One region of the Pseudoclavibacter sp. RFBJ3 genome, then DNA from elsewhere that is predicted to be linked to it. Evidence: predicted binding sites of a transcription regulator. Region 1 holds the regulator's gene; each other region holds the start of a gene.

What was found. Region 1 encodes HrcA, which represses chaperone genes, less so after heat shock. Its sites were predicted from a motif close to TTNGCACTCGNNNNNNNCGAGTGCNAA; they were not measured.
Region 2: the regulator HrcA is predicted to act here: its motif matches at 5,847-5,873, upstream of groL (chaperonin GroEL).
Region 3: the regulator HrcA is predicted to act here: its motif matches at 3,714-3,740, upstream of groES (co-chaperone GroES).

Annotation. Positions count from the first base shown of each region.
Region 1 covers NZ_PSXZ01000004.1:245,634-253,264, reverse strand. The annotation lists gene C5E07_RS05015 (PhoH family protein) at 1-489, opposite strand, end outside; gene C5E07_RS05010 (histidine triad nucleotide-binding protein) at 578-928, opposite strand; gene C5E07_RS05005 (16S rRNA (uracil(1498)-N(3))-methyltransferase) at 938-1,708, opposite strand; gene dnaJ (molecular chaperone DnaJ) at 1,710-2,795, opposite strand; gene hrcA (heat-inducible transcriptional repressor HrcA) at 2,884-3,915, opposite strand; gene C5E07_RS04990 (DUF4870 domain-containing protein) at 4,069-4,632, shown strand; gene hemW (radical SAM family heme chaperone HemW) at 4,639-5,850, opposite strand; gene C5E07_RS04980 (TIGR01777 family oxidoreductase) at 5,991-6,944, shown strand; gene C5E07_RS04975 (hypothetical protein) at 6,963-7,424, opposite strand; gene dapB (4-hydroxy-tetrahydrodipicolinate reductase) at 7,421-7,631, opposite strand, start outside.
Region 2 covers NZ_PSXZ01000009.1:157,992-165,622, reverse strand. The annotation lists gene rlmB (23S rRNA (guanosine(2251)-2'-O)-methyltransferase RlmB) at 1-301, shown strand, start outside; gene C5E07_RS10110 (hypothetical protein) at 381-1,787, opposite strand; gene C5E07_RS10105 (TIGR03943 family putative permease subunit) at 1,777-2,610, opposite strand; gene C5E07_RS10100 (permease) at 2,603-3,655, opposite strand; tRNA gene C5E07_RS10095 (tRNA-Thr) at 3,729-3,804, opposite strand; gene msrB (peptide-methionine (R)-S-oxide reductase MsrB) at 3,885-4,301, opposite strand; gene C5E07_RS10085 (DUF3263 domain-containing protein) at 4,407-4,700, shown strand; gene C5E07_RS10080 (LytR C-terminal domain-containing protein) at 4,705-5,256, shown strand; gene C5E07_RS10075 (cold-shock protein) at 5,489-5,704, shown strand; gene groL (chaperonin GroEL) at 5,918-7,537, shown strand.
Region 3 covers NZ_PSXZ01000009.1:300,985-308,615, forward strand. The annotation lists gene C5E07_RS10720 (GuaB3 family IMP dehydrogenase-related protein) at 1-608, opposite strand, end outside; gene guaB (IMP dehydrogenase) at 690-2,195, opposite strand; gene rarD (EamA family transporter RarD) at 2,313-3,251, opposite strand; gene groES (co-chaperone GroES) at 3,385-3,678, opposite strand; gene C5E07_RS10740 (class I SAM-dependent methyltransferase) at 3,817-5,007, shown strand; gene C5E07_RS10745 (hypothetical protein) at 5,038-5,769, opposite strand; gene C5E07_RS10750 (DUF4190 domain-containing protein) at 5,871-6,689, opposite strand; gene C5E07_RS19500 (DUF4190 domain-containing protein) at 6,846-7,469, opposite strand; gene C5E07_RS10760 (hypothetical protein) at 7,612-7,631, opposite strand, start outside.

The DNA.
Region 1 (7,631 bases):
CCCTGGCAGGTAGCCGAGGCGCTCGCCGGCTTCGACGGCCGGGCGAGTCAGGATGATCCGCGTGACCTCCTTGCGCTGCAGGGCCTGCACGGCCTTCGCCATCGCGAGGTAGGTCTTGCCCGTTCCGGCGGGCCCGATGCCGAAGACGATCGTGTTGTCGTCGATCGCATCCACGTACTGCTTCTGGCCGAGTGTCTTCGGGCGGATGACCTTGCCACGGGACTGCACGATGGACTGGCCGAGCACGTCCGTTGGGGTCTCCTCGCCACGGTCGATGAGCCGCTGGGAGCGCTCGACCTGAGCTGGCTCGAGGTCGACGCCGCTGCGCGCCATCGCAGTGATCTCGCGCAGGAGCGCCTCGGCTGCGACGACGTCGTCTCGCTCGCCGCTGAAGGTGATCTCGTTCCCGCGCGCGAGCACGCGCACGCGGGGGTGCTCGCGCTCGACGGACTTGAGCAGCCGGTCGCCGGGCCCGAGGAGCCGCACCATGGCGACGCCTTCAACCGTGGTGGTCTGCTCCACGAAATCAGTCCAGGTGCCGGGCTCCCCGGGACCTTGGGACGGTGAATTGTCTTGACTAGGCAAGGGATCCTTCCGAGAGTCCTCCGCCGAGGACGTGGGCGTGTACGTGGAAGACGGTCTGACCTGCTGCCGCCCCCGAGTTGAAGATGAGCCGGAATTCGCTGTCGGTGTGCTGATCGGCGAGCCCCTGGGCGACCGCGATGACCTCGGCGAGCAGTGCCGGGTCGCCTGCCGCGAGCTGGGCGACGTTCGCGTACTCCTGGGTCTTGGGCACCACAAGAAGGTGCACGGGCGCCTTCGGGCTGATGTCCTTGAAGGCGATGACCCGCTCGGACTCGAACACGATGTCGGCTGGGATCTCGCGGTTGATGATGCGCGTGAAGATGGACGGCTCTGAACTCGACATGAGACCAGCCTACGACTCGGCACTCGCGCGGGACCGAGAGTCCCACGTGCCGCTCAGCGCCAGGATCGCCGCGATCGCGGCGGGAGCCGCACTCGAGGTTCGAAGAACGCCAGCGCCGAGGTGCACGCGCCTGGCGCCGGCAGCCTCGAAGGCCTCGAATTCGCTCTCGTCGATGCCGCCCTCTGGCCCGACGACGAGCGTCAGCCCGGAAGCGCCTGCCGGGACCTGCTCGACGAGGGCCTGGCGCAGCGAGGTGTCGCCGAGCGGGTCGAGGACCAGCATCGGCGCGTGACCGGCGAGCGTTGCGACCTCACCCGTCGAGTGCAGCGGGGCCACATCCGGGACCCACGCGGCGAGGCTCTGCTTGCTGGCCTCCCTGGCGATGGATGCCCACCGCTCACGGCCCTTCTCGGCCTTCTGGTCCCAGCGGCTCACGCTGCGCTTCGCCTGCCATGGCACGAACGCCGCGGCTCCGAGCTCCGTCGCGACCTGCACGGCGAGGTCGTCTCGCCCGCCCTTCGCGAGTGCCTGGACAACCGTGACACGCGGAGCCGACTGCGCCACTCGCCGCGCGGCGAGGACCGTGACGAGTGCGCGGTCGCGCTCACTCAGAGCGAGCTCGCCGTCGACCACGAAGCCGCGCCCGTCGCCGAGCTGCACACGTTCGCCCACTCGCATCCGCGCGACCGCCATGTGCTTGGCTTCCGCGCCGCGCACCTCGACGACGCCGCCGACGCGCAGCGCCTCGTCGAGGTCCTCGACGAGGTAGAGCCACGCCACGTCAGCGACCGAAACGGTCGCGGAGCTTCGAGAACATCCCCTGCTTCTCCCGCGCGAGGCGAGGGGCCTCGTGGCGATGACGGGCAGCGAACTCCTCGATCAGCTTGCGCGACCTGCCGTCGAGCTTCGCCGGGGTCACGACCTGGACGGCGATGTCGAGGTCGCCGCGATGCGTCGAGCGAAGCCGCGTGATGCCCCGACCTCGAACGGTCAGCACCTCACCCGACTGCACGCCCGCGGGGATCTGCAGGTCGACGTCGCCGTCGAGCGCACCGACCGTGGTCGAGGTGCCCAGGATCGCGTCGGCCATCGACACCTCGACGACGCACTGGAGGTCATCGCCGTCTCGCGAGAAGACCTCGTGCGGGCGCACGCGGATCTCGAGGTAGAGGTCGCCGTTCGCTCCCCCTGCTGGTCCGGCTTCGCCCCGACCGGGAAGGTGGATGCGCAGCCCGGAGTCCACACCGGACGGGATGTCGACCGGGATGCTCACGTTCGATCGGACGCGCCCCTGGCCGTGGCACGTGTCGCACGGGTGCTCGATGACTGTGCCGTAGCCGCGGCACTGCGCGCACGGCTGGTTCGTGACGACCATGCCGAGGATGGAGCGCACCTGTCGCTGCACGGACCCGGCCCCACCGCATGCCGAGCACGTCGTCGGCGAGGTCCCTGGCGCGCAGCAGGTGCCCTGGCAGTTCTCGCAGGCGATCGCCGTCGTGACCTCGAGGTCCCGGTGCGTGCCGAACATGACCTCGTCGAGGTCGAGTTCGACGCGCACGAGCGCGTCCTGGCCGCGTTCCGCGCGCGAGCGGGGTCCGCGGGAGCCCTGCTGGCCGAAGAAGGTCTCGAAGATGTCGCCGAAGCCGCCGAAGGACTGCCCATCTGGGCCGCCCTGGTCGTACTGCCGGCGCCGCTCGGGGTCGATGAGCGTGTCGTAGGCGTGCGTGACGGACTTGAAGCGCTCCGCGGCATCTTCGGACGGGTTGACGTCCGGGTGCAGCTGGCGTGCCAGCTTGCGGTAGGCCTTCTTGATCTCGTCCTGGGACGCCTCACGGCTCACGCCGAGCACGTCGTAGTGGTCTGCCAAGAGTGGCGACTCCTTCTTTGCATCTGTGTGTGTCACGCCTGCGTTGTCAGGCGCCGGGTGCATCCGCCGAGTGATCTGGCGGTGTGGGTCAGTCGTCCGAGTGCTGCTCGTCGAGCACCCGTGACAGGTAACTCGCAACCACTCGAACGGCCTGGATATTCCTCGGGTAGTCCATTCTCGTCGGCCCGACGACGCCGAGACGCGCGTCGCTCCCGGAGCTGCGGTAGCCGCTCGTCAAGATAGCCGTCTCGCCGAGGCCCAGGTCGACGTTCTCCTGGCCGATGCTGACCGAGTAGGCCTCGGGGCTGGAGTGGAGCTCGTCGAGCAGCCGCAGGAGGACCACCTGCTCCTCGATGGCCTCGAGGACGGGCAGGATGCTCGAGGGGAAGTCACGTTCGGTCCGGGCGAGGTTCGCGGTGCCCGCCATGACGAGGCGCTCCTGGCGGTGCGCCAGGACGAGCTCGAGCAGGTTGGCGATGACGGGCGCGAAGAGCTCCGCGTCTCGCTCCCCCATGATGCCGCTGACATCCCTGAGCTCCGTCGAAGCGCGCGCGACCGTCTTCCCGACGAGGCGGCCGGCCAGCCGGTCCCGGAGCACATGCAGCTGCTCGACGCTCACCTCGGCACGCAGATGCCCGATGCGCTGCTCGACGCGGCCCGAGTCGGTGATGAGGACCGTGAGGACGCGCATGCTCGACAGCAGGACGAACTCGACGTGCTGGATGGCGGCGTTCGCGAGCGAGGGGTACTGCGCGATCGCGACGGAGTTGGTGAGCTGCGCTAGCAGTCGCACCGACCGTCCGAGCACCTCGTCGACGTCGTCGCTGCCCTCGATGAACGTCTCGATCGCCCGACGCTGCGCCCCGGAGAGCGGCCTGAACTCGGCGAGCCGGTCGACGAAGAGTCGGTAGCCCTTGTCGGTCGGGATGCGCCCGGAGGACGTGTGCGGGGCGACGATGAGCTCGGCGTCTTCGAGCTGTGCCATGTCGTTGCGGATGGTGGCCGCGGAGACGCCGAAATCGTGACGGTCTGCGATCGACTTGGAGCCCACCGGCTCACGACTCGTGACGTAGTCGGTGACGATGACGCGGAGCACCTGCATGCTTCTGTCTGAAACCACGATGCTCCTCCCTCGACGAGCTGCTGCGAGTCGGACTGGCACTCCGAACCTGAGACTGCCAATCCTACCGCTTTCCGCTCGCGCCACCAGCAGGATGCCAGGCCCTCGGAGGGCACGCGCAGTAGCGTGGGCGAAACCGACGAGAGGAACCCCGTGTCAGATCAGAACGCACCGACCCCGCCGCCAGGACACCAGGATCAGCCTCGGCAGCCGCCATACGACCGGCCGGGACCCTACGGGCAGCAGCCACCGTACGGGCAGCAGGCTCCCCACGGTCAGCAGGTCCCGTACGGACAGCAGGCTCCCTACGGGCACCCGCAGGGCGGGCAGTACCAGCAGTCGGGCCCGCAGAATGGGACAGAACCGCCCCTGACCCGAGACGGCGACCGCCTCGTCGGAACCTTCGATCACCTGCTCAACATCGTCGCCCCGGCCGTCGGGCCGCTCATCCTCTGGCTCGTCACGCGGCGGAGGGGGCCTCTCGCCGACAGCGAGGGCCGGGAGGCGCTCAACTTCGGCATCACCGTTGCGATCGTGTACCTCGGCATCGGCGTCATCTCGCTGCTCTCGCTGATCGGCGGCCCGCTGGCGCTGATCGTCCCGCTCCTCTACCCGCTGCTCTGGGTTGCCGTCGTCGTCTACGCCATTCTCGGCGCGGTCCAGGCGAACAAGGGTCTCCCCTACCGGTACCCGGTCACCTTCCGGTTCGTGAGCTGAGCCGGCTCAGGCGGCGATTCGGCGCACGATCGCGTCTGCCATGAGCCGACCGCGGAGCGTCGGGACGAGCCTGCCCTTCAGCGCGGCCCTCCCGTCGACGAGCGACTCGGCGATGAGCTCGGCGACGACGCTGGAGTCGTCCAGCTCGGAGATCGCGAGGCCCTCCCGCAGACGCGAGCCGAGCATGATCCGCTCGAAGCGCTTCGTCTCCTCGTCGAGCACTTCGCGCCCCATGGCCGGGGTGATGCCCTCAGCAAGCCTCGATGCGTAGGCGCTCGGATGCTTGGCGTTCCACCAGCGCACGCCACCCACGTGGCTGTGCGCGCCTGGCCCGAATCCCCACCAGTCCGCATCTCGCCAGTAGGAGAGGTTGTGGCGAGACGCGTGCTTGCCGTCGAGCGACCAGTTGCTGACCTCGTACCACTCGAACCCGGCCGCTGAGAGTCGCTCATCTGCGAGCTCGTACATGTCGGCCTGCAGGTCGTCGTCCACAGCGGGCACCTCGCCGCGGCGGATCTGCCTGGCCAGCTTCGTGCCCTCCTCGATGATGAGCGCATACGCGCTCACGTGCAGCGGCTCCTGCGCCAGCGCCATGTCGAGCGATCGGCGCCAGTCGTCGATGGACTCGCCGGGAGTGCCGTAGATCAGGTCGAGGCTCGGCTCGAGCCCGACTCGCTTCGCTGCGGCGACCACGATAGGGATGCGTGCCGGATCGTGGGTGCGCTCGAGAACGCTGAGGACGTGCGGGACGGCGGACTGCATCCCGAAGCTGACTCGGGTCACTCCAGCAGCCCGGAGCTCGGCGAGCTCACGCTCGCCGACCGAGTCGGGGTTCGCCTCGACGGTGACCTCCGCGTCTGGGGCGAGGCCCCAGCGACTGCGCACTCCCTCGAGCATCGCCGCAAGGTCGCTGACGGGCAGGAGAGTCGGCGTTCCGCCACCGAAGAAGACGGTGGATACCTCGCGAGGGGCACCGCTCAGCACCCGCTCGGCGATCACCATCTCCTTCTCCACCTCGCCGGCATAGCTGGAACGCGAGACCCCTCCGAGCTCCTCCGCCGTGTAGGTGTTGAAGTCGCAGTAGCCGCACCGCACGCGGCAGAAGGGCACGTGGATGTAGACGCCGAAGTCTCGTGACTCGGCGCCGACCAGTGCCTGGCCGGGGAGCTCTCCGCTCGGCGGCACCGGCTCGCCGAGCGGCAGCGCGCTAGGCGCCAAGATGGCCGTTCGGCTGGGCCGTGTTCGGGGCGAGGTTCACGTGATGCACCCGCACAGCCTAGGCGCAATCAGGCGCGCGATCAGCCGAGCACGGCCCCGCGTTGCGCTCGCGCCCAACTGACACGACTACCTTCGAGGTCATGAGCACTCAGGCGACCTCCCCAAAGCACGTTCTCGTCTCCGGCGCATCCGGAATGATCGGCCACCGTCTCATCGAGGAACTGCACGCGCACGGCCACCGCGTCACGCGGCTCGTCAGGCGCGACCCGAAGGACGCCAGCGAGTTCCGGTGGAACCCCGCCCAGCGAACCCTGGACGCGAGGGTCCTCGACGGCGTGGATGCAGTCGTGAACCTCTCCGGGTCACCGCTCAGCAAGCTGCCGTGGACCTACAACGTGAAGAAGGAGATCCTTCGCTCCCGCGTCAACGCGACGCTCACGATCACCGGTGCCATGGCGGCCTCCTCCACGCCCCCGGCGCTCCTCATCAACGGTTCCGCGTCGGGCGCGTACGGCGACCGGCCGGGGCAGGTACTCGACGAGGACTCGGCACTGCCCGAGACCGACGAGTTCCTCCCGCGTGTCGTCGACCGCTGGGAGCGCGCGGCTCAGACAGCCCCGGACGGCACCAGGGTCGTCCTCGCCCGCACCGGTCTCGTCCTGGGGCGCGGCGGTGTCCTGACCGTCCTGAAGACCCTGGCAAGCGTCGGGTTGCTCTCGCAGCTGGGTGACGGCACGCAGCACTGGCCGTGGGTGAGCCTGCGCGACGAAGTGCGCGCGCTCCGCTTCCTGCTCGAGTCCGACGACGCGCAGGGGCCCTACAACCTGGTCGGCCCCACACCCGCGACCGCCGACGAGATCCAGCAGCAGCTGGCCGACGAGCTGGGGCGCCCCTACAAGCTCAAGGCGCCATCGACGCTCATCGATCTCACCCTCCAGAAGGCGGGCCGTGAGCTGTTCCTCGCCGACCAGCAGATCCGCCCGAAGCGCCTGCTCGACGCGGGCTTCACCTTCAAGGATCGCACCGCGGGTCAGGCCGTCGAGCTGGCCCTCAAGTCGCCGGAGTTCGAGCCAGAGCCTGGCGCCGGGGTCTGACCCTTCGAGCCGGGACGCTCACGCCCTGGCGCGAGCGGCCTTCTCGAGGCGGATGCCCTCGCGCAGAGAAGCCCTGGCTCGCTTTCGGTCCCCCGAGGCCGAGTACGCAAGACCGAGGCGCATCCACGTCCTCCAGTCTTCAGGAGCGGCCTCGACCTCGGACTTCCACCTCGGAAAGTCCTCGTCGGCCGCCTCACGGACGACGCGTCCGCTCGGTCGCTTGGGCAGGTCGTCCTCCGGCAGCTCGCCGGCGTCCGCCATACGTCCGAGCAGTCGTTCCGTCTGCATCCCGAAGAGCAGCTCACGGGCCACGAAGACGACCGCGAGGACCGGGAACACGATGAGTGCGGCACCCATCACCTTGGCGACGATATCGCCCGCGAACAGTGAGACCGCCATGCCCGAGACGAAGACGATGTAGAGCAGCAGCAGCAGGGTCACGGCGGCGACGCCGAGCTTCGTGGCCAGGTTGCTCTTCACGAGCGACCCGACAGTCCGTCGAGGCCGAGCACGCCGTCGAGCCCGACTGTCGTGCCCCGCGTCTCAACCGCATGCGTGATGGCGAGCTTGATGCCATGCACGTAGGCCTCCTGCGAGATCGTCTCGTGGCGAATCGTCAGCACTTCACCCTCTCCCCCGAAGATCACCTGCTGATCTGCCACGACTCCACGTAGCCGCAGACTGTGG
Region 2 (7,631 bases), on a different contig from region 1:
CTCCATGGCCTCGAACCTGACGGCCACCATCAAGGCGTACAAGAAGGCCGGCGTCTTCGTCATCGGCCTCGACGGCGACGGCGACGTCTCGCTGCCGTCGCTCGAGCTCGCGACCTCTCCGCTCCTCGTCGTCGTCGGCAGCGAGGGCAAGGGCCTCTCGAGGCTCGTCACCGAGCACTGCGACGCGATCGTCTCCATCCCGATCGACGGGGCGACGGAATCCCTCAACGCTGGCATCGCGACGAGCATCACGATGTACGAGGTCTCGAAGCTGCGGGCCGCCAAGCGCGCCGCCAAGTAGGCGCAGCAACTGCGATCAGATGGGCCTCACCTGCGGGTGGGGCCCATCGTCGTATCTGGTCCCAGGTCGTGGAGACGGGTCAGCGGCACCACGAGGTCAGGAAGCCGGTGAGGCGGCGGAGCTCCGCGCCCGTGGCGATGTCGATGACGGTGGTCGTCGACTGCTTCATGCCGGGAAGCACGGCGTAGCCGTCCGGCCCCTGCGCGCCGAGGCCCGTCTCGACGGCGAGGTACTGGCCGTTGGGGGAGACGCAGATGTCGCGCAGCCACTCGCCGCTGTCGCCGGGGTCGAAGAGCGTGCGCTGGCCGTCGGCGTCGGCGAACTCCACCGTGACGTCGGCGAGCCCGGCCGCCGCATCCGCGACCGCGGAGATCTGGGTTCCCTCCGGGTCGAGCACGCTCGTCTGCGTGAGGTACTGCGTCTCGCTGAGCGTCATCGGAGCCGGGGTGAGCTGCTCAGCGGTCCCCGAGCTCAGATCGAAGAGGGTGTAGCCGCCGACACCGGAGGTCACGGCGGTGGCCGTGCCGGGAACGAAGCCATGGAAGTGCTGCGCTTGGCCGATCGGCTCGGCTGGGGTGCCGGCGAGCACGTTCACGAGGTACAGCTGCTCGTCGAGGGTCTGCGCGATGAGCGCCCCTGTGCGGGGCGCGAACGCCCACGTCGAGACCATGAGCGGTGTGCCGTCGGGGCCTGCCACCTGCTTGGGGCGGAACGACGTGTCGCTCGTGTCGAAGACGAACAGCGAGCGCACCAGCTCGGTCTGCCCGTCGGCGTGCACGCCGTCGACGACGAAGCCGATGAGGCCGCTCGCCGCGTCGGCGGCGAGGCTCGAGAAGCTCCCGGTCGCGTCCACGTTCAGCGGGACAGCCGGTCCGGGCTCAGCGCGGGGCGAGACGCCGACCGTGCCGAGGCCTACGGAGTCCTGTTCGATGACGGCGACGAACGCGTCCGTGAGGGCATACTCCTGGATGCGCGGGGCGGTGAACAGGATGCTCGGCTCACCCCCGCCGGAGACGTTCGTCTCGATGACCCGGTCCTCGAGCGTCCCGCCGGTCGAGATCGCCCCGCGGACGAGTGTCGACACCTCGAGAGGTGGAGTCGTGAACTCGGTCTCGAGGGTCGATGAGACGCCCGTCGAGGAGCTCACGGCATTCGTCACTGTGAGGGTGTAGCTCGTGTCGTAGGCGAGCAGCTGCTCGAACGTCACCGTGATCGTGCCGTTCTCCTCCGTGAGGCTGTAGTCGGCGGCTGGCTCGAGGACGACCTGCGCGGGGTCGATCTCGCGGAGGCGCTGGTTCGGTGTCAGCACGAGGCGCGTGCCCTGCTGCTCGACCGTGCCGATGGCGTTGACCGCCGTCGACGCGACTCGCGGACCCTGCAGGATGTTGCCGACGGCGAGCCCCGCGGCGAGCAGTGCGAGCACGATGACCGCCAGGATGAACGTCCTCCGGAAGCGGCGTCCGCCCGAGGCGAGATCAGTAGACATAGGGGTCGTTCGGCTGGTCGATCGCGGTGATGGTCGTCGGCATGAGTGCGACGCGCTCGGCGCTGGAGGCGCTCGGGTTCGTGACGAACGCGCCGTCGACCTCGACCCAGGAATCGACGGGGTAGCTGCCCTGCCAACCGGGCTGGTGCACGGCGACGCCGACCGGGGCGGCGTCGATCGCGCAGCAGTTCACGACGAAGCGCGCCAGGATGAAGGCGTCCGGCGAGTCCGGGTCCTCGGTCACGAACCCGACGAGCTTCGCGCGTTCGCCGAGCACCTGCTGCTCCCCGTCGCCCTGGCGGAGCATCGCGGCCCAGTCCTTGACGGTGAAGGAGCTGGTGTCGCGGCCCCGGAGCGTCTCGCCCTCCGAGATCGGGGAGTCCACGGTCTGCGCGTTGGCGTTGAGGGAGCGGTTCTCCACCGCCGCGGAGCTGAGCGTCACCGGCGGCGCGATGATGAGCGCCACGAACGCCGTGGCGACGACGACGAGCGTGACGGTCGTCGAGGCGATCACGGCGATGCGCTGACGTGCGCCGAGCCGCGGGCGGCGGTTGCTCCGCCGTGTGGTCGATGTGCCGAGCGCATCCGACTCATGCGAGTGGTCGTGGTCATGTCCGTGGTCGTGGTCGTCGCGACCCGGAGTGACGGCGATGGCCGCGATCGCGAGGACGCCGCCGATGACCGCCATGATCGAGGTGAACACGAAGTAGCGGGGGTGGATGTAGAGCGAGAGACCGCCCGTCATGGAGAGCCACACCGTGGCGACGACGGTGAAGAGCGTGAGCGCGACCCCGCGCCATCTGGAGAGCAGTCGTTCAAGCAATGAGGTTCACTCCGAGTCCGAGGGTGAAGGCCGACAGCGCGACGATGAGGGTGATGCGCGCGAGGACCGCGCTCGTGTAGGTCGTGCGCATGAGCGCGAGCATCTTGACGTCGATCATCGGCCCCATCACGAGGAAGGCCACGATCCCGCCGGGCATGAACGTGCCGACGAAGGACAGGGCGAAGAACGCGTCGACGTTCGCGCAGATCGAGATGACGAAGCCGAGCGTCATGAGCACGAGCACCGAGAGCACGGGATGCTCGCCGAGCGTCGTGAGGAGATCGCGTGAGACGCCGACCTGGATGGCACCCGCGATGGCGGATCCGATGAAGAGCGCGGGGAGCATCGTGGAGGTCTCGGCGCCGAACATCGACGCGCTCGCCCGCAAGCGGTCGCGGACGCCGGAGCGGCCCCCGTGTCCGTGCTTCGCCTCCAGCTCGCAGGTTGCGGCGAAGCTCGGCGTGAGCAGTTCCTGTGGTCTCGGGTGGCGGCTGAACAGGAAGCCGATGACGTTGGCGATGACGAAGCCGCCGATGATGCGGGCGGCCAGGATCCCGTGGTCCCAGCCGAACGCCTGGTACGTCGTGACGATCGTGATGGGGTTCAGGATGGGCGCTGCGAGCAGGAACGTGATCGACTCGGCCGGCGTGAAGCCGCGGAGCACGAGGCCGCGGGCGAGGGGCACGTTGCCGCACTCGCAGACGGGTAGGGCGATGCCGAACAGGGAGATCACGGCGCGTCGGAGCCAGGGGCTCTGCGGCAGGATGCGCATCAGGAAGCCCGGCGGGAGCCAGTGCTGGACGACGATCGAGAGCAGGATGCCGAGCACGATGAACGGCATGGACTCGATGACGACGCTCAAGGAGAGCGTCACGAAGTCGCTGATCGGGCCGAGGGCCGGTGCGTCGTCGAGCGAAGCCGTGAACGTCCTGATCGCGATGAGCGTGAGGATCAGGCCCGCGCCGATGGTCAGTCCGAGCACACCGCGACTTGCGGTCGTGCGCTGAGGGCGCGGTGCGCGCTGCGCAGTCGTGTGCTCGTGCATCCAGCCGAGTATAGTTCGGGCCGCTTTCGGAACACGGAGGCAACGAGGGGCTCGCGCGGGGCGGTGAGGATTCTGGAGCCGACTGCGAGGTTCGAACTCGCGACATCCGCTTTACAAGAGCGGTGCTCTACCAGCTGAGCTAAGTCGGCCTGCTGCAATCGCAGCGGCACCATCATAGCCATGCGGTGCGCGAGGCGCGCACCGCATGGCCACTCGGGTGCTGCGCTCCTTACTCGGAGGGCGTCTCGTCGTCCGGGGTGAAGGAGAGCGAGAGCGAGTTCATGCAGTAGCGGTCGCCCGTCGGGGTGCCGAAGCCATCGGGGAACACGTGCCCGAGGTGGGACCCGCAGTTCGCGCAGCGCACCTCGGTGCGCACCATGCCGAGCGAGCGGTCCTCGAGCAGCTGGACTGCGTCGGGGCGGACCGACTCGTAGAAGCTCGGCCACCCGCATCCGGAGTCGAACTTCGTTCCGGCCTTGAAGAGCTCGGAGCCGCATGCGCGGCAGGTGTACAGTCCGGCGCGCCCCTCTTCGAGGAGCTCTCCCGTGTAGGCCCGCTCAGTGCCTGCCTCGCGCAGCACGTGGTACTCCTGCGGCGTGAGCTCGGCGCGCCACTCGGAATCGGGCTTGTTGACGGCGTAGGACACCGTGCCTCCTGGAGATCGACGAGACCGCTGGGAGCGGTCAGGGAGGAACGAGCATACGCGCGTTGCGTGAGTCCAGTCCGTGAGCCGTGCTCGTACACTTCCTGCATGGAACGGGACGTGGAGCTCAGCGACCTCGAGCGCGCCCTGCTGGATTTCGAAGACCTGAATCCGCGGCAGAACGCAGCGAAGACGGCAGCGATCCGGGATCGCTTCGGCTGGTCGACGACGCAGTACTACCGAAATCTCGCTACGCTCATCGAGACACCAGCTGCGCTCGCTCACCAGCCGATGCTCGTCGGCCGCCTACGGCGTGCGCGCGAGCGGCGGGCGGATGAGCGCCAGCTGCGGCGCGAGCAGCGCATGTCCAGCGCCTCTCCCACCTCAGGACGGATTCGGTAAAAACGTGGACTACCCCAAGGATCGCTTCGACGACATCCCACCCGGCCTCGATAGGCGCGGCGCGCATCGCGCGCCCCGAACCCGTCTCGCCAAGCTCGCCTCGTGGCTCTGGGGCCTGCTGGCCGTCGTCGTCATCGTCGCCGTCGCGGCGGTTGCCATGCAGATCATCAACGGCGCCGTCTCGTTCAGCCCGTCCGCCGAGCCCGAGACCAGCGAGACGCCGGCCGAGGCCGCCCCTGTCGAGGAGGCGCCTGCCGAGGTCGTGCCGCAGCTCGACCCGAACGTCGCCGTCCGCGTGCTCAACGGCACCGAGCTGGCTGGCGTCGCCGGTGGAACGACCACCGAGCTCGCTGACGCCGGCTGGAACGTGACGGAGACGGCGGATGCGCCGACCTCCGACTACGCGACGACCACCGTCTCCTACAACGACCCCGCTCAGGAGGCTGCTGCCCTGGCGCTCGTGCAGTCGCTCGGCGGGGGCACCGCGGTGCTCGATCCGAACGTCGCTGCCGCTGGAACGATCGTCGTCATCGTCGGCCTCGACCTCGCCGGATAGGGGCGAAAGCCCCGGGATTCACCGGGGAATGCGCGCCTTGTGTTCCACGAATGTGAACATCTGGAGACAAAACGTCGCCAGGTGACGTGATCGCGGTTTTCGGCTTCCACGCTCAACAGGTCGCGACCTAGTATCTTGCTCGAGTCCTGGGCACCATCGTTCGTCCCCCTCGCACGCATGCAGGGCTCCGTCGGCTGGCGCTGGCGAGTACTACTGAGCAATGGAGACAAACATGGCGAACGGAACCGTGAAGTGGTTCAACGCTGACAAGGGCTACGGCTTCATCACTGTGGATGCGCTCGACGGCGCTGCTGCACAGGATGTGTTCGTGCACTACAAGGCCATCGAGATGCAGGGCTACCGCGTTCTCGAAGAGGGACAGAAGGTCGAATTCGAGATCGGGGCCGGCGACAAGGGCCCCCAGGCGGAGTCCGTCCGCGCACTCTGATCCCCGACGACAAGCGGCGTCGACCCTCTGTGGGGGTCGGCGCCGTTTTCGGTGCAGGGCGCGGGATCTCCCGTCCTCGTTCGCCCGCAGCGAGAAGGCGTCGGGGCGGCTTGCACTCGACAGGGCCGAGTGCCAATATGGACTTGCACTCGCCTCGTTCGAGTGCCAACCACGAACCTCACGAACCACGTCCGGAAAGGACGCAGTACACATATGTCGAAGATCATTGCTTTTGACGAAGAGGCCCGTCGCGGGCTTGAGCGTGGACTGAACACGCTCGCCGACGCGGTGAAGGTCACGCTCGGCCCACGCGGCCGCAATGTCGTGCTCGAGAAGAAGTGGGGCGCGCCCACGATCACGAACGACGGCGTGTCCATCGCCAAGGAGATCGAGCTGGACGACCCGTTCGAGAAGATCGGTGCCGAGCTCGTCAAGGAGGTCGCGAAGAAGACCGACGACGTCGCCGGTGACGGCACGACGACGGCTACCGTCCTCGCTCAGGCGCTCGTCCGCGAGGGCCTCCGCAACGTCGCAGCAGGCGCAGACCCGATCTCGCTCAAGCGCGGCATCGAGAAGGCCGTCGAGGCCGTCGTCGCCGAGCTGCTCGCATCCGCCAAGGAGGTCGAGACCAAGGAGCAGATCGCTGCCACCGCATCGATCTCGGCTGCTGACGCGCAGATCGGCGAGATCATCGCCGAGGCGATCGACAAGGTCGGCAAGGAAGGCGTCGTCACCGTCGAGGAGTCGAACACGTTCGGCACCACGCTCGAGCTGACCGAGGGCATGCGCTTCGACAAGGGCTACCTCTCGCAGTACTTCGTCACCGACCCCGAGCGCCAGGAAGCCGTCTTCGAAGACGCCTACATCCTGATCGTCAACGGCAAGATCTCCAACATCAAGGACCTCCTTCCTGTTGTCGACAAGGTCATCCAGGCCGGCAAGCAGCTCCTCATCATCGCCGAGGACGTCGAGGGCGAAGCCCTCGCGACGCTCATCGTCAACAAGGTCCGCGGCATCTTCAAGTCGGTTGCCGTCAAGGCTCCCGGCTTCGGCGACCGCCGCAAGGCCCAGCTGCAGGACATCGCCATCCTCACGGGTGGACAGGTCATCAGCGAGGAAGTCGGCCTCAAGCTCGAGAACACGACGCTCGACCTCCTCGGCACGGCCCGCAAGGTCGTCGTGACGAAGGACGAGACGACGATCGTCGAGGGCGCTGGCTCGCCCGAGCAGATCGCCGGCCGCGTCGCCCAGATCCGCGCCGAGATCGAGAACAGCGACAGCGACTACGACCGCGAGAAGCTCCAGGAGCGCCTCGCGAAGCTCGCCGGTGGCGTCGCCGTCATCAAGGCCGGAGCAGCGACCGAGGTCGAGCTCAAGGAGCGCAAGCACCGCATCGAGGACGCAGTCCGCAACGCGAAGGCTGCCGTCGAAGAGGGCATCGTCGCCGGTGGTGGCGTCGCCCTCATCCAGGCTGGCGCACGCGTTCTCGACAAGCTCGAGCTCAAGGGTGACGAAGCGACCGGCGTCAACATCGTCAAGGTCGGCATCCTCGCACCGCTCAAGCAGATCGCGACGAACGCTGGCCTCGAGCCCGGCGTCGTGGCCGAGAAGGTCGCCGGACTCGAAGACGGCTGGGGCCTCAACGCCGCAACCGGCGAGTACGTCAACCTCATCGAGGCTGGAGTGCTCGACCCGGTGAAGGTCACGCGCTCCGCGCTGCTCAACGCAGCTTCGATCGCTGGTCTCTTCCTCACGACCGAGGTCGTCGTCGCTGACAAGCCTGAGAAGGCTGGCGCACCGGCGATGGACCCGGGCGCTGGAATGGACTTCTAAGCACCACGCGCACGACAACAGGCGGGCGGCTCCTCACGGAGCCGCCCGCTTCGTCGTTCCCGCCTCGCGGCTCTACGCGATGGGTCGAGGCACC
Region 3 (7,631 bases), on a different contig from region 1:
TGCAGCGCTGCCGTGTAGGTCGCCGCACCGCCGACGATGACGGGAACGTCGAGCTCGTAGATGAACTGCTTGAGGTTGAGCGGCTCCTGGTTGCGAGACACGTGCTCTGCGGAGACGGTCGTGCCGCGGATGACGAACAGGTCGGTGCCGGCCTCGAGCACATCGTCCATGAACTGCTGCGTGCGCTGCGGGGAGAGTGCGCCGGCGGCCGGCACTCCGGCCTCGCGGATCTGCTGCAGGCGCTCCTTGATGAGCGTGCCCTTGACCGGCTCCCGGTAGATCTCCTGCAGCTTGGCCGTCGCCTGCTTCGCCGGCAGATCAGCAATCTGCGCGAGTAGCGGGGCCGGGTCGTCGTAGCGAGTCCACAGGCCCTCGAGGTCGAGCACGCCGAGGCCGCCGAGCTTGCCGAAGCCGATCGCGGTCTCGGGCGACATCACCGAGTCCATAGGGGCTGCGATGAGCGGGATATCGAACGTGAATGCGTCGATCTTCCACGTGATGGACACGTCCTCCGGGTCACGGGTTCGCCGCGATGGCACGATGGCCACATCGTCGAAGGAGTACACGCGGCGGGCTCGCTTTGCGCGGCCGATCTCGATCTCAGTCACCTGCCTAGCCTAGCCCTCCACGGTGCTCGCTGCTGCGGCGCGGCGGCGGGGAGACCCCGACCCGCCGCGCCGATCAGACTGCTAGCGACGGTAGTTGGGGGCTTCCGAGACCATCTGCACATCGTGCGGGTGCGACTCCTTCAGCCCTGCCGGGGTGATCCGCACGAAGCGGCCCTTCTCCTTGAGCTCCGCGACGGTGCGAGCGCCGACGTAGAACATCGACTGGCGCAGGCCGCCCGTGAGCTGGAACACCGACTGGCGGATCGAGCCGCGGTACGCGACCTTGCCCTCGATCCCCTCGGCGATGAGCTCGTCATCGCTCGGCACGTCCGCCTGGAAGTAGCGGTCCTTCGAGTACGAGGTGCGCTCGCCGCGCGACTGCAGGGCGCCGAGCGATCCCATGCCGCGGTAGCTCTTGAACTGCTTGCCGTTGACGAAGATGAGGTCGCCCGGCGACTCGTCGGTGCCCGCGAGCAGCGATCCGACCATGACTGCGGATGCGCCGGCGACAAGCGCCTTCGCGATCTCGCCCGAGTACTGCAGGCCGCCGTCCGCGATGACCGGCACGCCAGCCGGGGTCGCGGCGAGCGACGCCTCGTAGACGGCCGTGATCTGGGGGACGCCGACTCCCGCGACGATGCGCGTCGTGCAGATGGAGCCAGGACCGACGCCGACCTTGACGGCGTCAGCACCCGCATCCACGAGCGCCTGGGCGCCCTCGCGGGTCGCGACGTTGCCGCCGACGACCTGCACGTGGCCCATGACCGGGTCGCTCTTGAGGCGGCGGATCATGTCGAGCACGCCGGCCGACTGGCCGTTCGCCGTGTCGACGACGAGGACGTCGACACCGGCAGCCACGAGGCGCTCCGCGCGCTCCCAGCCGTCGCCGAAGAAGCCGATCGCCGCGCCGACGCGCAGGCGCCCGGCGTCGTCCTTCGTCGCGTTCGGGTACTTGTCGCTCTTGTCGAAGTCCTTCACCGTGATGAGGCCGGCGAGCTTGCCCTCGTCGTCGATGAGCGGCAGCTTCTCGATGCGGTGCTTGCCGAGGAGCTTGTAGGCGTCGTCACCGGAGATCCCGACGGGACCGGTCACGAGGCCCTCGCCCGTCATGACCTCGTGCACGCGGGTCGTGCGCTTCTCCGACTCGGGAACGAAGCGCATGTCCCGGTTGGAGATGATGCCGACGAGCTTGCCCGTCTCCTCGTCGACGACCGGCAGGCCGGAGACGCGGTACTGCCCGCAGATCTCATCGACCTCCGCGACCGTCGCGTTGGGAGTCGTCGTCACCGGATTCGTCACCATGCCGGACTCGGAGCGCTTCACGCGATCGACCATCTCGACCTGGTCGTCGATCGACAGGTTGCGGTGCAGGATGCCCATGCCACCCTGGCGCGCCATGGCGATCGCCATGCGGGCCTCCGTGACCGTGTCCATCGCCGCCGAGACGAGCGGGACGCGCAGGGTGATGCCGCGCGTCAGCCGTGTCGTCGTGTCGACCTCAGACGGGATGACGTCGGTGTGCCCGGGAAGCAGCAGCACATCGTCGTAGGTCAATCCGGTGAAGCCAAAGGGGTCCGACTCGGTCATTACGCTCCAGGAGGTATCTGGGATGCGCCGTTCGGCGGCATCCTCGTGCATCGGGAAACAGCTCAGTGGTGATGGAACAGCGAGGACCCCGGACGCATTCCCGGGACCCTCAGCTCATCAGCCTCGTGTCGGTGGACCGAGTTCGTCCGCGACCGAGGGAATCTTGGCGCCAAGTCTAGCCGTGCGCACGAGGTCGATCGTGAAGAGGATGAGGGCGACCCAGACGATCGCGAACCCGATCCAGCGCTCGAGCGGCATGGGCTCTGAGAAGACCGCCACGGCGAGCACGAACTGCAGGATCGGCGCGATGTACTGCATGAGTCCGAGCTCGATGAGGCGCAGCCTCCTGGCGGCCGCCGCGAACAGCAGAAGCGGCACGCTCGTGACGACGCCCGCGAAGAGCAGGACGCCCGTGTTGACCGCCGACACGGAGCCGAAGGTGATGCCGCCGCCGAAGAGCACCGTCCAGAGCAGGCAGATCGCGCCGATGGGCATGATGAGCGTCGTCTCGACCGCCAGTCCGGAGAGCGCATCCGCCTGGACCCCCACCCGCTTCTTCACGAGCCCATACAGCCCGAAGGTCATGGCGACGCCCAGGCCGAGCCACGGGATGCGGCCGTAGCCGAGCGAGATCACGAGCACGGCGAGGAGAGAGAGCCCGACGGCGACCCACTGCAGGGGCCTGAGCTTCTCGCGGAGGAAGACCAGCCCGAGCGCGACGGACACGATCGGGTTGAGGAAGTAGCCGAGCGCGGCGTCGAGGGTGTGGCCTGTCGCGACCGCCTGCACGTAGAACAGCCAGTTCGCCGACACCAGGACCCCGGCGATGCCGAGGCCGAGCACGACCCGCTTCTTCGAGATGAGCTCCCGGAACGGACGCCAGGCCCGCATGACGAGCACGCCGAGCAGGCAGAACACGACGCTCAGGATGATGCGCCACGCGATGAGCTCCACGGGCGTCGTGGGAGCGGTCGCCACGACGTAGAGGGGCATGAAGCCCCAGAGCGCGTACGCGCTGAACGCCAGCCAGAGGCCGGACCGAGGAGATTCCGTCACCTCGAGATCGTACGCCCGACGTCGGGCCCCTGGAACACGAATGGCGCCCGACCCCGAGGGGTGGGCGCCATGCGCGATGCTGCTCCTGCAGATGAGACCGCCCGAACCGGCTCGGCCTCAGGAGGTCAGGAGACTAGACGATCTTCGCGAGGATGTCGCGAGCGGAGAGCACAAGGAGCTCCTCGCCGCCGTACTTGACCTCGGTTCCGCCGTACTTGGAGTAGATGACCTTGTCGCCGACCACGAGGTCGAGCGGCACGCGGTTTCCGTTGTCATCGATGCGGCCGGGGCCGACTGCGACGACTTCGCCCTCCTGGGGCTTCTCCTTGGCGGTGTCCGGAATCACAAGACCCGAAGCCGTGGTCTGCTCGGCTTCGACCTGCTTGATGACGATGCGATCCTCGAGCGGCTGGATGTTCACCGACACGGTTGACCTCTTTCTCAGCGATAGGAAGTTCAGAATTAGCACCCTCCCCATGAGAGTGCTAACTCAGAGTGTAGGGGCCAGGCGGCGACGACTGCAACGCGGCGACGTCTCGTGGCGTACGCCGGTAGCGTAGTGCTGGTGCAACGCGACGAACTCCTGGCCCTCCTCACACCGGAGGCGATGACCCTGCTCGACGACGCGCCGCCCGTCGAGTCGGCGGGAGACGCGCTCGCCCTGGTGACGAGGCTGCGCGCGGCAGGAGGGTCCGCGGACGTCGTCGCCGCCGTCGTCACGCAGGCGAAGCTCCGGCGGCGGGCATCCGCCAAGTTCGGCCCGTTCGCCGAGCGGATGCTCTTCACCGACGCTGGCCTGCAGCAGGCGACGCGTCTGCAAGTCGCGGCGCACCACGCGAACCGGTTCAGGCAGGCCGGCGCCGTGAGCGTGGCCGACCTCGGCTGCGGGATCGGCGCGGACTCCATGGCTTTCGCATCGCTCGGGCTCGAGGTCACCGCGTTCGACGTCGACGAGGTCACGGCTGCTATCGCGGCCCACAACCTGGCCCCGTTTCCGAACGCGCAGGTCAGGCACGACCGCGCCGAGGAGGTGGACCTGGATGCCTTCGATGCGCTCTGGTTCGACCCGGCCCGCAGGACAACAAACGGCGGGAGCACGGCACGCCACTTCGATCCGGCGGATTGGAGCCCATCCCTCGACTTCGTCTTCGCCGCAGGCCGCGAGCGCCCGACGGGCATCAAGCTGGGACCGGGGATCGACCACGCGTACCTCCCGGAGGACGCGGAGACGCAGTGGGTGTCCTCCAACGGCGACCTCGTCGAGGCGACGGTATGGATGCACGGCACGGCGAGGGCGGGCATCCGCCGCTCGGCTCTCGTGATCAGCAGGCATGGCACCGCCGAGCTGACGACAGGCGAGGACGTCCGGGACGCGGACGTCGCGGCGCTGGGCGCCGTGCTCTACGAGCCGGACGCGGCGATCATCCGCGCTCGCCTCATCGGCGACCTCGCACGGTCGCTCGAAGCGTCGATGATCTCAGAGAGCATCGCGTGGATGACCGCCGAGCACTTCACGCCGACGCCGTTCGCGAGCGCGTTCTCGGTCCGAGAGGTGCTGCCCCTGCATGCATCGTCGCTCAAGGGCGAGCTGCGGAAGCGAGGCATCGGCGTGCTCGAGATCAAGAAACGGGGGGTCGACATCGACCCTGCGGAGTTCAGGCGGAAGCTCTCGCTCAAGGGAGACGCGTCCGCGGTGCTCATCCTCACGAGGATCGGCGACAAGCGCGTCGCCATCCTCGCCGATCGGCTCAGCTGAGGCCAGCCGAGCCGTCGGCGGGTCTCGTGCCTAGACGACCAGCACCACGACCAGCGTCACGATGGCGAGCAGGACCGCGAGGCCACCCGCCACGAGGCCCACGACGGCAAGGGTGCGTCCGAGGCCCTTCGGGGCGCGAAGCCCGGCGATTCCGAGCCCGACGGCGCCGAGACCGAGCACCAGGGCCACGATGTACGCCCACCCGGGAAGCAGGAGGAGAAGCAGCGAGAGCGCGCCGAGCGCCACGCCGATGATCCCGAGCACCGGCGCAGGAGCCTTCGGCTGCTGGCCGTATCCCTGCACGCCGAACTGCTGGCCGGGCTGCTGCCCGAACTGTCCCTGCTGCGGAGCACCGTGCTGCGGCTGCCCGTACTGCCCCTGCTGCGGGGCGCCGTACTGGGGCTGCCCGAACTGATCCTGGTGCGGGGCACCGTACTGCGGCTGCCCGAACTGGTTCTGCTGCGGCTGGCCATAGCCCTGCTGCGCAGGAGCCTGCTGCTGACCGGACGGCTGCTGAGCGCCATAGCCAGAGTACCCAGGCTGCTGCTGGCCGTAACCGCCGTCAGCCGGGCCATACCCGGGCTGCTGCTGGCCGTACTGCTGATCGTTCTGCTGCCCGTACTGCGGCTGAGACTGCCCGTACGACCCCTGGCCGTACTGGCCCTGGCCGGGCTGCTGCGCGCCGAAAGGGGGCTGGCCGGTCTGCGACTGGCCGTTCTGGTGGGGCTGCTGCGGGTACTGGGGGCCGTTCGGGTCAGACATGGTGTCCTTCTCAGTCGTCGACAAGGCTGCAGGTGCTGAACAAGCTTAGAGTGCGGGCGGATGCATCCACCCGCACTCCTGCCAGTTCTTGCAGCGGGTGATCAGTATCCGTAAGACGACATGTCGCCGATGAACATGGCGGCGACGACGATGCCGATGATCGCCACGATCACCGACAGCACGATGGCTGCGATCGAGACCCAGAGGCCCCAGACGCGCAGCGGGCCGGCCTGCGGCTCCCGCGACTTGGCCATGATGGCGCAGACCAGACCTGCGATACCGAGGGGAAGCCCGAGGAACGCCGTGACGAAGGTGAGCAGGATACCCGCACCGCCGAGGGAAAGCGCGACGATGCTGAGCGTGCGCTTGGGAGCAGCGGACTGCGCCGGGTAACCGGGCGTCGCGTATCCCTGCGGCGCCCCATAGCCCTGCGGCTGCCCCTGCGACTGCGGAGCGCCGTATGCCGGAGCTGCGCCGGCGGGAGCCTGGCTCGCGGATGGAGCCTGACCGTAGGGAGCTGCGCCCGGTGCCGCGGCTGGCTCGCTCGGCGGCGTGTAGCTCACCGAACCGGATGCTGCGGGCGGCGTGGAGCCGCTGCCGGATGACGAGGGAGCCGAGTAGTCGGTGCCGGATGCCGAAGGCGCCGAGTAGTCGGAGCCAGAGCCAGGCGCGGCCGGTGGCGTGTACCCGCTGCCCGATGATGTGGGTGCGGAGGAGTCGGAGTACGGGGCGGCCGGGGTCGAAGCGTCGGTGCCCGAGACGGAGGGCGGCGTGGAGTCGGTGCCGGTGGCTGCCGGGGCGGAGTAGTCGACCGACTCAGCAGGCGGCGTGTAGGCGGCCGGTGCCTCGTACTGGGGAGGTGTGCTGTCGTCCTCCGGGAGCCGTGGCTTGTCACCTGGGGTTGCGTTGCTGTCGCTCATTGCGGAGCTCCTTCCGGTTCAGCCGATTTCGCGGCGGTTGAGGCTGGTGTTCACGTGCGTGGAGCAAGCGGCGACGCCTTCAGTGGCGCACGCCCATGTCCTAGGTTCCCAGGGTTTGACTGGGAACCGTCACACAAGGTTCAGGAAAGACCACGCTCAGTAAGAGCTGAGGCCTCCGAGCAGTCCGATTCCCCCGAAGAAGAGGAGGGCGAGGACAAGCAGGAGCAGGAGCCCGAAGACCGAGATGAAGCCGAGCACGATGGCGGTGATGGCGAGCGCCCGTCCGCGCGGCTCGCGACGCAGCGCGATGAAGCCGCACACGATGCCAGCGATCCCGACCATCCACCAGACGAACTGGAGGATGGGGATCAGCGAGACGAAGAACGACCCTCCGCTCAGACACAGGGCCACGACGCTCAAGGTCAGCGTCCCGGCACCGGCCGGTCGAGGTGCCGTGTACGGCGCCTGGACGTAGGGCGTCACCGGATAGGCGAGGTGCTGCGAGGGGGCCGCCTGCGCCGCGTTGCCGCCAGGGCCCCAGCTGTCGCTCGGCGCGGTGTGGCCGTAGCCGGCGTCCTGGCCGTAGCCCGAATCCTGGCCGTAGCCGAAACCCTGCCCGTAGCCCGGATCCTGCCGGTAGCCCGAGTCGTGCCCGGAGCCGTTCCCGTTGCCGGCCCCGGGGGTGTCGCCTCGCGCTTCCCACGGCTCGCCGACGGGCTGCGCGGCGACGTTCGGGGCCGGTATCCGCTCGACGGGGCCATCTGGTGTCGACCAGGTCATGTCCGCTCCTTTCGAGAGGTGATGAGATGCTCCAACGTTACGGCGACCTGCTCAACGGCACGTCATCCCCATGGCCTCGGCCTCGTCATCCCGCAGGATGACTTCCAACCTCGCGGGGCACGGCGGTTGCTGGAGCGCGGACTCAGGCGACGACGAAGGCGA